Linked DNA regions of Maricaulis maris. Each later gene encodes a partner of the first gene's protein in a complex. Links are inferred from orthologs where the notes say so. Each region holds a gene or a part of one and is shown on either strand. Other genes may lie near its edges. The genes, in order: pnp and AAA969_RS07630.

The links.
Region 2: the proteins of pnp (region 1) and AAA969_RS07630 are in contact, whole or in part, in a cryo-EM structure (PDB 9QH0), measured with the Escherichia coli proteins. The link is inferred for Maricaulis maris from one-to-one orthologs.

Annotation. Positions count from the first base shown.
Region 1 is NZ_AP027270.1:3,113,341-3,116,555, reverse strand. What follows is about bases 121-3,019. They hold pnp (polyribonucleotide nucleotidyltransferase), read right to left. Parts: upstream 2,687-3,019; coding sequence 554-2,686; downstream 121-553. Other genes in these bases: rpsO (30S ribosomal protein S15), read right to left, coding at 2,716-2,985; AAA969_RS14900 (hypothetical protein), read right to left, coding at 121-417. Outside these bases: more of AAA969_RS14900, read right to left, coding at 1-120; tRNA pseudouridine(55) synthase TruB, read right to left, coding at 3,023-3,215. UniProt on the Escherichia coli protein: Involved in mRNA degradation. Catalyzes the phosphorolysis of single-stranded polyribonucleotides processively in the 3'- to 5'-direction. Also involved, along with RNase II, in tRNA processing.
Region 2 is NZ_AP027270.1:1,637,005-1,640,545, reverse strand. What follows is about bases 263-3,487. They hold AAA969_RS07630 (Rne/Rng family ribonuclease), read right to left. Parts: upstream 3,160-3,487; coding sequence 463-3,159; downstream 263-462. Other genes in these bases: AAA969_RS07635 (M48 family metalloprotease), read right to left, coding at 263-350. In the rest of the region: more of AAA969_RS07635, read right to left, coding at 1-262. UniProt on the Escherichia coli protein: Endoribonuclease that plays a central role in RNA processing and decay. Required for the maturation of 5S and 16S rRNAs and the majority of tRNAs. Also involved in the degradation of most mRNAs.

The DNA.
Region 1 (3,215 bases):
CGCAGACGTCGCAAAGAGTGCCGTGAAGATGAGGGTCGCGACGATAATGTCCATGGGCCAGGCCGGCCCGTCCGAGCCAAGACCGGCGATGAAGGCGACAAATCCGATCAGGGCCTGAGACGCCGCGATAAGCGCAAAGGTGACCGCGAGCCCGGCCGGACGGAGGCGGGTGATGATCGCTCCGGCCAAAGCCAGCAGTGGCAAGGCGAGATAGGCCAGGTTGGCGTCATTGTCGGACCGGCCAATGATACCGACCGCCCCGGCGCTCCAGACCAGCATGAAAAACGCCACGAGCGCCAGCCCGCCGGCCAGGCGCGCAGCCCAGTGCCGCTGGGTCTTCAGGACCAGGACGCTGCCGAGCAGCAAGCAGGCCAGCATGCCGCCGGCAAATACAAAATCGAAAAGCGTCCAGTTCATGTCGCGTCTCCAGCACCGGGCGATCGCCTTCGAGCCTAGCCGCTGCCCCGGGGCAAGCGTACAGGCCGGCCAAAGAAAAACCCCGCCAGCTTGCGCCGGCGGGGTCTTCTGATCAGTCCGATGGACAGAAAGTCGCTTATTCAGCGTCTTCCTCTTCCTTCTTGATCTCTTCGCCGGTTTCCTGGTCGATGACTTTCATCGACAGGCGAACCTTGCCGCGATCATCGAAGCCGAGAAGCTTGACGTAGACTTCCTGGCCTTCCTTGACCACGTCGGACGGATGGTTCACGCGCTCAGCCTTGAGCTGGGACACGTGGACGAGACCGTCCTTGGGACCGAAGAAGTTCACGAAGGCGCCGAAGTCCATGACCTTGACGACCTTGCCCTTGTAGACCTTGCCTTCTTCCGGCTCAGCCGTCAGGCCGTGGATCCAGTCGAGCGCCGCCTTGATCGAGGCGCCGTCCGAAGACGAAACCTTGATCACGCCATCATCATTGACGTCGACCTTGGCACCGGTGGTTTCCACGATCTCGCGGATCACCTTGCCGCCCGAGCCGATCACGTCGCGGATCTTGTCGGTCGGAATGGTGATGGTCTCGATGCGCGGCGCAAACTCGCCGAGCTCGGTGCGGGCTTCGCCCAGCGCCTTGCCCATCTCCTCGAGGATATGCAGACGACCGCCATTGGCCTGGGCCAGGGCTGTCTTCATGATGTCCTCGGTGATACCGGCGATCTTGATGTCCATCTGCAGCGAGGTGACGCCTTCGGTGGTACCAGCCACCTTGAAGTCCATATCGCCGAGATGATCCTCATCACCCAGGATATCGGAGAGAACGGCAACGCCTTCCGGATCCTTGATCAGGCCCATGGCAATGCCAGAAACCGGACGGGTGATCGGCACGCCGGCGTCCATCATGGACAGCGAGGCACCGCAGACCGTGGCCATCGAGGACGAGCCATTCGACTCGGTGATCTCGGAGACCAGGCGGATCGTGTACGGGAAGTCTTCCTTGGTCGGCAGGACGGCTTTCACCGCGCGCCAGGCCAGCTTGCCGTGACCGATTTCCCGGCGACCCGGAGCGAGACGGAAAGATGTCTCACCGACCGAATAGGGCGGGAAATTGTAGTGCAGCATGAAGCGTTCTTTGTAGGTCCCCGTCAGGGCATCGATGAACTGCTCATCTTCGCCTGTACCCAGGGTCGCAACGACCAGGGCCTGGGTTTCGCCACGCGTGAACAGGGCCGAACCGTGCGTCCGCGGCAGGATGCCGGCTTCGGACACGATCGAGCGAACCTGATCGAGGGCGCGGCCATCGATACGCTTGCCGGTCTTGATGATGCCACCGCGAACGATGGAACTCTCGACCGCTTTCATGACGTCCTTGAGGGTCGTCATGTCGATGCCGTCCGGACGGTCTTCGGTCTGGAGCAGGGCTTCGAGCGCCTTGTCCTTCGCCGCACCAACCGCCTTGTAGCGCTCGGTCTTGTCGACGATGGTGTAGGCCTTGGCCAGATCGTCGCCGATCAGGTCACGAACCTTGGCTTCCTCGGCCGAATGGTCAGCCGGGGCGTAGTCCCAGGGTTCCTTGGCCGCACGCTCGGCCAGCTTGATGATCATGTCGATCACCGGCTGGAAAGCTGCGTGGCCTGCCATGACGGCACCGAGCATGACGTCCTCGGAGAGCTCTTTGGCTTCCGATTCCACCATCATCACCGCGTCCTGCGTGCCGGCGACGACGAGATCAAGCTCGCTGTCATCCATCTCGTCGCAAGGCGGGTTGATGATGTACTCGCCGTCCTTGTAACCGACGCGAGCCGCGCCGATCGGGCCCATGAAGGGCAGACCGGAGAGGACCAGGGCGGCCGAGGCGCCGATCATGCCGACAATGTCGGGATCGTTCTCGAGATCGTGCGACAGGACCGTCAGCATCACCTGGACTTCGTTCTTGAAGCCCTTGACGAACAGCGGACGGATCGGACGGTCGATGAGACGCGAGGTCAGCGTCTCCTTGTCCGTCGGACGGCCTTCACGTTTGAAGAAGCCGCCGGGGATCTTGCCCGCCGCGAAGTATTTTTCCTGATAATTGACCGTCAGCGGGAAGAAATCGACTCCCGGCTTGGCCTGTTTGACGCCGACGGCTGTGGCGAGAACAGTGGTCTCGCCATAGGACACCATGACGGCGCCGTCTGCTTGTCGGGCGACCCGACCGGTTTCGATGGTGAGTGGGCGACCCGCCCACTCAATCGTTTCTTTCTGGATATCGAACATATCGTCTTTCGTACGGATGGCGTCGCGGATCAGCGGCGCAGACCCAGTTTCTCGATGATAGCCTTGTAACGGGCTTCGTCCTTGTTCTTGACGTAGTCGAGAAGCCGGCGGCGCTGGGAGACCATCTTAAGAAGGCCGCGACGCGAGTGGTTGTCCTTCTTATGGGTCTTGAAGTGCTCGGTAAGATTGGCAATCCGCGTTGTGAGGATGGCCACTTGCACTTCCGGCGATCCCGTGTCGGCTTTGCCACGGGCATGTTCAGCGATCAGCGCGGATTTGCGCTCTTGCGTAATCGACATCGGGTTCTCCTAAACTCGTTATGTCGACCCCCTGATCTCAGGAGGCGAGGTTGAAAACACGCGAGGGCTGGAACTTTCCGGCCCGCGCGTCCCCGAGCGCCACTGCCACACCGTCGCAAAGGGCCAAAGCGGTAAAGGTGCAGTCCTTGCCCGCGATTTCACGGGGTCGGCGCTGTGCCTTCAGCTCTTGCGCTTGACGCGGGAGCAGGACGATCGGACGTCCTAGCTTC
Region 2 (3,541 bases), 1.5 Mb from region 1 along the record:
TGGGCGGCGGATACACCATCGCCCACGCGGGCCAGGTGCGCGCCGGAGATATGGCCGGCTTCGTGCGCAATCACGCCCTTGAGCTGATTGGGGGTTTCTGATTCCAGGATGATTCCGGTGTGCAGGAAGATGTTCTGGCCACCGGTGACGAAGGCGTTCAGCGTGGGATCAGCGACGATGTAGAGATCGACATCAGCGGGGCGCAGGCCGGCGGCTTCGAGAATGGGGTCGGAATAATCGCGCAGCATGTGCTCGATTTCCGTGTCCCGGATCAAGGATTGAGCCAGGCTTGACGCATGTGTGGCCACAGCAAGAACGCAGGCTGTAGCGACGGTTTTCAGGATGGACATCCTGCCTCCACTGATCGGCCCCCGCTCGGCCCATGATAGCAGCATCACCCCAGGACGCCACGTCCTCTATCAAGATGGGTTGCCCGGCACCGCCGGGCAACCCTGATCCTGATCAGTTGCCGAACAAGCCTGTCCGGTTCCACCAGCCGCGACGCTTCGGCTTGCCATCATCCTTGGCAGGCTTCTCGGCCGCAGCGGTTTCAGTCTCACTGGCTTCCGGCTCGGATTCCGTCGCCTCCGGCTGCGTTTCGGCCGCCGGCTCTGCAGCCGGTTCAACTGGCTTCGCCGGAGCCGTCTCTGCGACCGGTTCCTCGGCCTTCTTGCGACGCGGGGCGCGACGCTTCGGCTTCGGCGCCTCGTCCTCGGCGGCTGGTGCGGCCTCGGCGGTGTCCGTTTGCGTTGCCGCGGCAGCGGCCTCGGCCTCAACGTCCGCCGCTTTCTTGCGGGGGCGACGGGTGCGCTTCTTCGGAGCCTCCTCCGCGACCGGAGCCTCGGCTTCGGCCGCCGGTTCAGCGGTCACGTCGGTCTCAGCCGGAGCTTCGGCTACCGGTTCGGATTTGGTCGAGCGGCGACGCGGAGTCCGCTTGCGCTTCGGCTTCTCTTCGCTGGCCTCGGCGCTGTCGGACGGGGCATCCCCGGACGCCGAATCCGCAACCGCGGTCTCCGCCGGGACCCCGGTTTCCGTGCCTTCGTCGGCTGCCGGTGCGGCCGCGTCAGTGGCGTCACCGGATTCGGTACCGGCTTCGTCCGCATTGACCTCATCCTCGGTGCGACGGCGTCCGCGACCACCGCGGCGACCACGACGGCGGCGGCGGCGCGGCTGGTCATCACCATCCTCATCGCTGGCGCTGCGGGCAGCCTTCGGTTCGTCACCCTCATCATCATCGTCCTGGCCATCGGCCTCGACATTGACGACTTCCATGGCGGCAGCCGTATCGTCCGACGACGGCTTGCGACGACGGCGGCGACGGCGGCGACGGCCACCGGACGCGTCGCGCGGCTCATCGCGACCCTCGCCCCGGGCTTCCGCCTCATCCTCGTCGTCATCCTCATCGGAGGTGTCATCGATCTCGATCGCCTCGATCGATTCGACCGACAGCGGCGCGATCGGGAGTTCTTCACCCGGCTCGCGGTTCTCCAGGGCCTCGATCGAGAATTCCGGTGCCAGGATGCTGTCATCGGCGGTCACCGAGATGCTCATTGCGAAGCGCTGTTCGATCATCAGGAGATGATCGCGCTTTTCGTTGAGCAGGTAGATGGCCACCGAGGTCGGAACGGAAATGCGAACCCGCTTGGCGCGACCGCGCGTGCCTTCCTTTTCCAGGCCGCGCAGGGCGACGAGGGCACTCGATTCGGTCGAGCGCAGATGGCCGGTGCCCTTACAGGTCGGGCAAGTCGTGGTGGAGCCTTCCAGCAGGCTGGAGCGGCGTCGCTGGCGCGAGATTTCCATCAGGCCGAATTGCGAGATGCGGCCAACCTGCAGGCGGGCGCGGTCACGCTTCAGCATGTCCTTCATCTTCTTCTCGACGGCACGATTATTCTTGTTCTCGTCCATGTCGATGAAGTCGATGACGATCAGGCCGGCCAGGTCACGCAGTCGCATCTGGCGGGCGGCCTCGGCCGCCGCTTCCATGTTCGTCTTGAGGGCGGTCGCCTCGATATTGCGCTCGCGGGTCGACTTGCCCGAGTTCACGTCGATCGAGACCAGCGCCTCGGTCGGGTTGATCACGAGATAGCCACCGGACTTGAGCGGCGCGACGGCCGAATAGATCGCCTCGAGCTGGGCCTCACACTGGTGGCGCAGGAAAAGCGGCACGGTTTCCTTGTAGTGCTGCACCTTCTTGGCATGGCTGGGCATCAGCATCTTCATGAAGGCTTTCGCCTCCTTGTAGGCTTCTTCACCCTCCACAAGCACGGCGTCGATCTCCTTGTCGTAGAGATCGCGGATCACCCGCTTGACCAGATTGCCTTCCTCGTAAATCAGCGCCGGAGCGACCGAATTCAGGGTCAGTTCGCGGATATTGGTCCACAGACGCAAAAGGTAGTCGGCATCGCGCTTGATCTCGGTCTTGGTCCGGGACGCCCCCGCTGTGCGGATGATCAGGCCGACACCCTTGGGCAGATCGAGCTCGGACACGACCGACTTCAGGCGCTTGCGATCCGACGCATTGGCGATCTTGCGGGAGATCCCGCCGCCCCGCGGCGTGTTCGGCATCAGCACGCAATAGCGGCCAGCCAGTGACAGATAGGTCGTCAGCGCGGCCCCCTTGTTGCCACGCTCTTCCTTGGCCACCTGCACCAGCAGGATCTGGCGGCGCTTGATGACTTCCTGGATCTTGTACTTGCGGAACATCTGGCGACGGCGACGGGCGGCCTGCTGGTCGCTGATATCGTCTTCCTCGCTGTCGTCCCCGATGGTTTCAGGGGCTTCACTCTCGCTATCGCTGTCAGCGTCGTCGCCATTGCCGGCGGCGACGGTTTCGGACTTGGCGTCGTCAGCCTCGTCTTCATCGTCATGCGCCGCAGAGGCTTCTTCCTCGGCGAGGGCCATGCGGTCCTCGTAAGGGATCTGATAGTAATCCGGGTGGATTTCATTGAAGGCGAGGAAGCCGTGGCGATTGCCGCCATACTCCACAAACGCCGCCTGAAGCGAGGGCTCTACACGCGTTACCTTGGCGAGATAGATATTTCCGCGAATGGGGCGGCGAGCGGCCGCTTCGAAGTCAAAATCCTCAACTTTCGAACCGTCGAGCACGACGACGCGGGTCTCTTCCGGATGACCCGCATCGATCAACATTTTCTTGGACATTAAAGTCGTCTCCTGCGCGCGCGCACGATCGCCTGTGAGCCATCAAATGGCGAGACAGGGACAAGCGTGGCGGCGGGGGCGAGATGGACGGGGTGCGGCCTGTTTTCATTGCTCTAGGCATCAGGCGCTCCCCGCGCATCGGCAGTTACCATAAGCGTCCAGCACCGTTTGGGTGGACGCGGCGGTCGGGGCCCCGGATTATTCTTCGGTCGGACCGGGGCGACGATTAGCGTGTTGGCAGGCCTGTGAGGCCCAGCCGCTTCGCGCCCGGCGCATGCACTCGACCGGCTTATCCGGCGGTGCGTCGCCAAGGCCTTGGCAACATGCAACATTCGAATGCGGAAGAAAAGGCTTTCCCGCCGTAGGCGAACGCCCGCTGGAA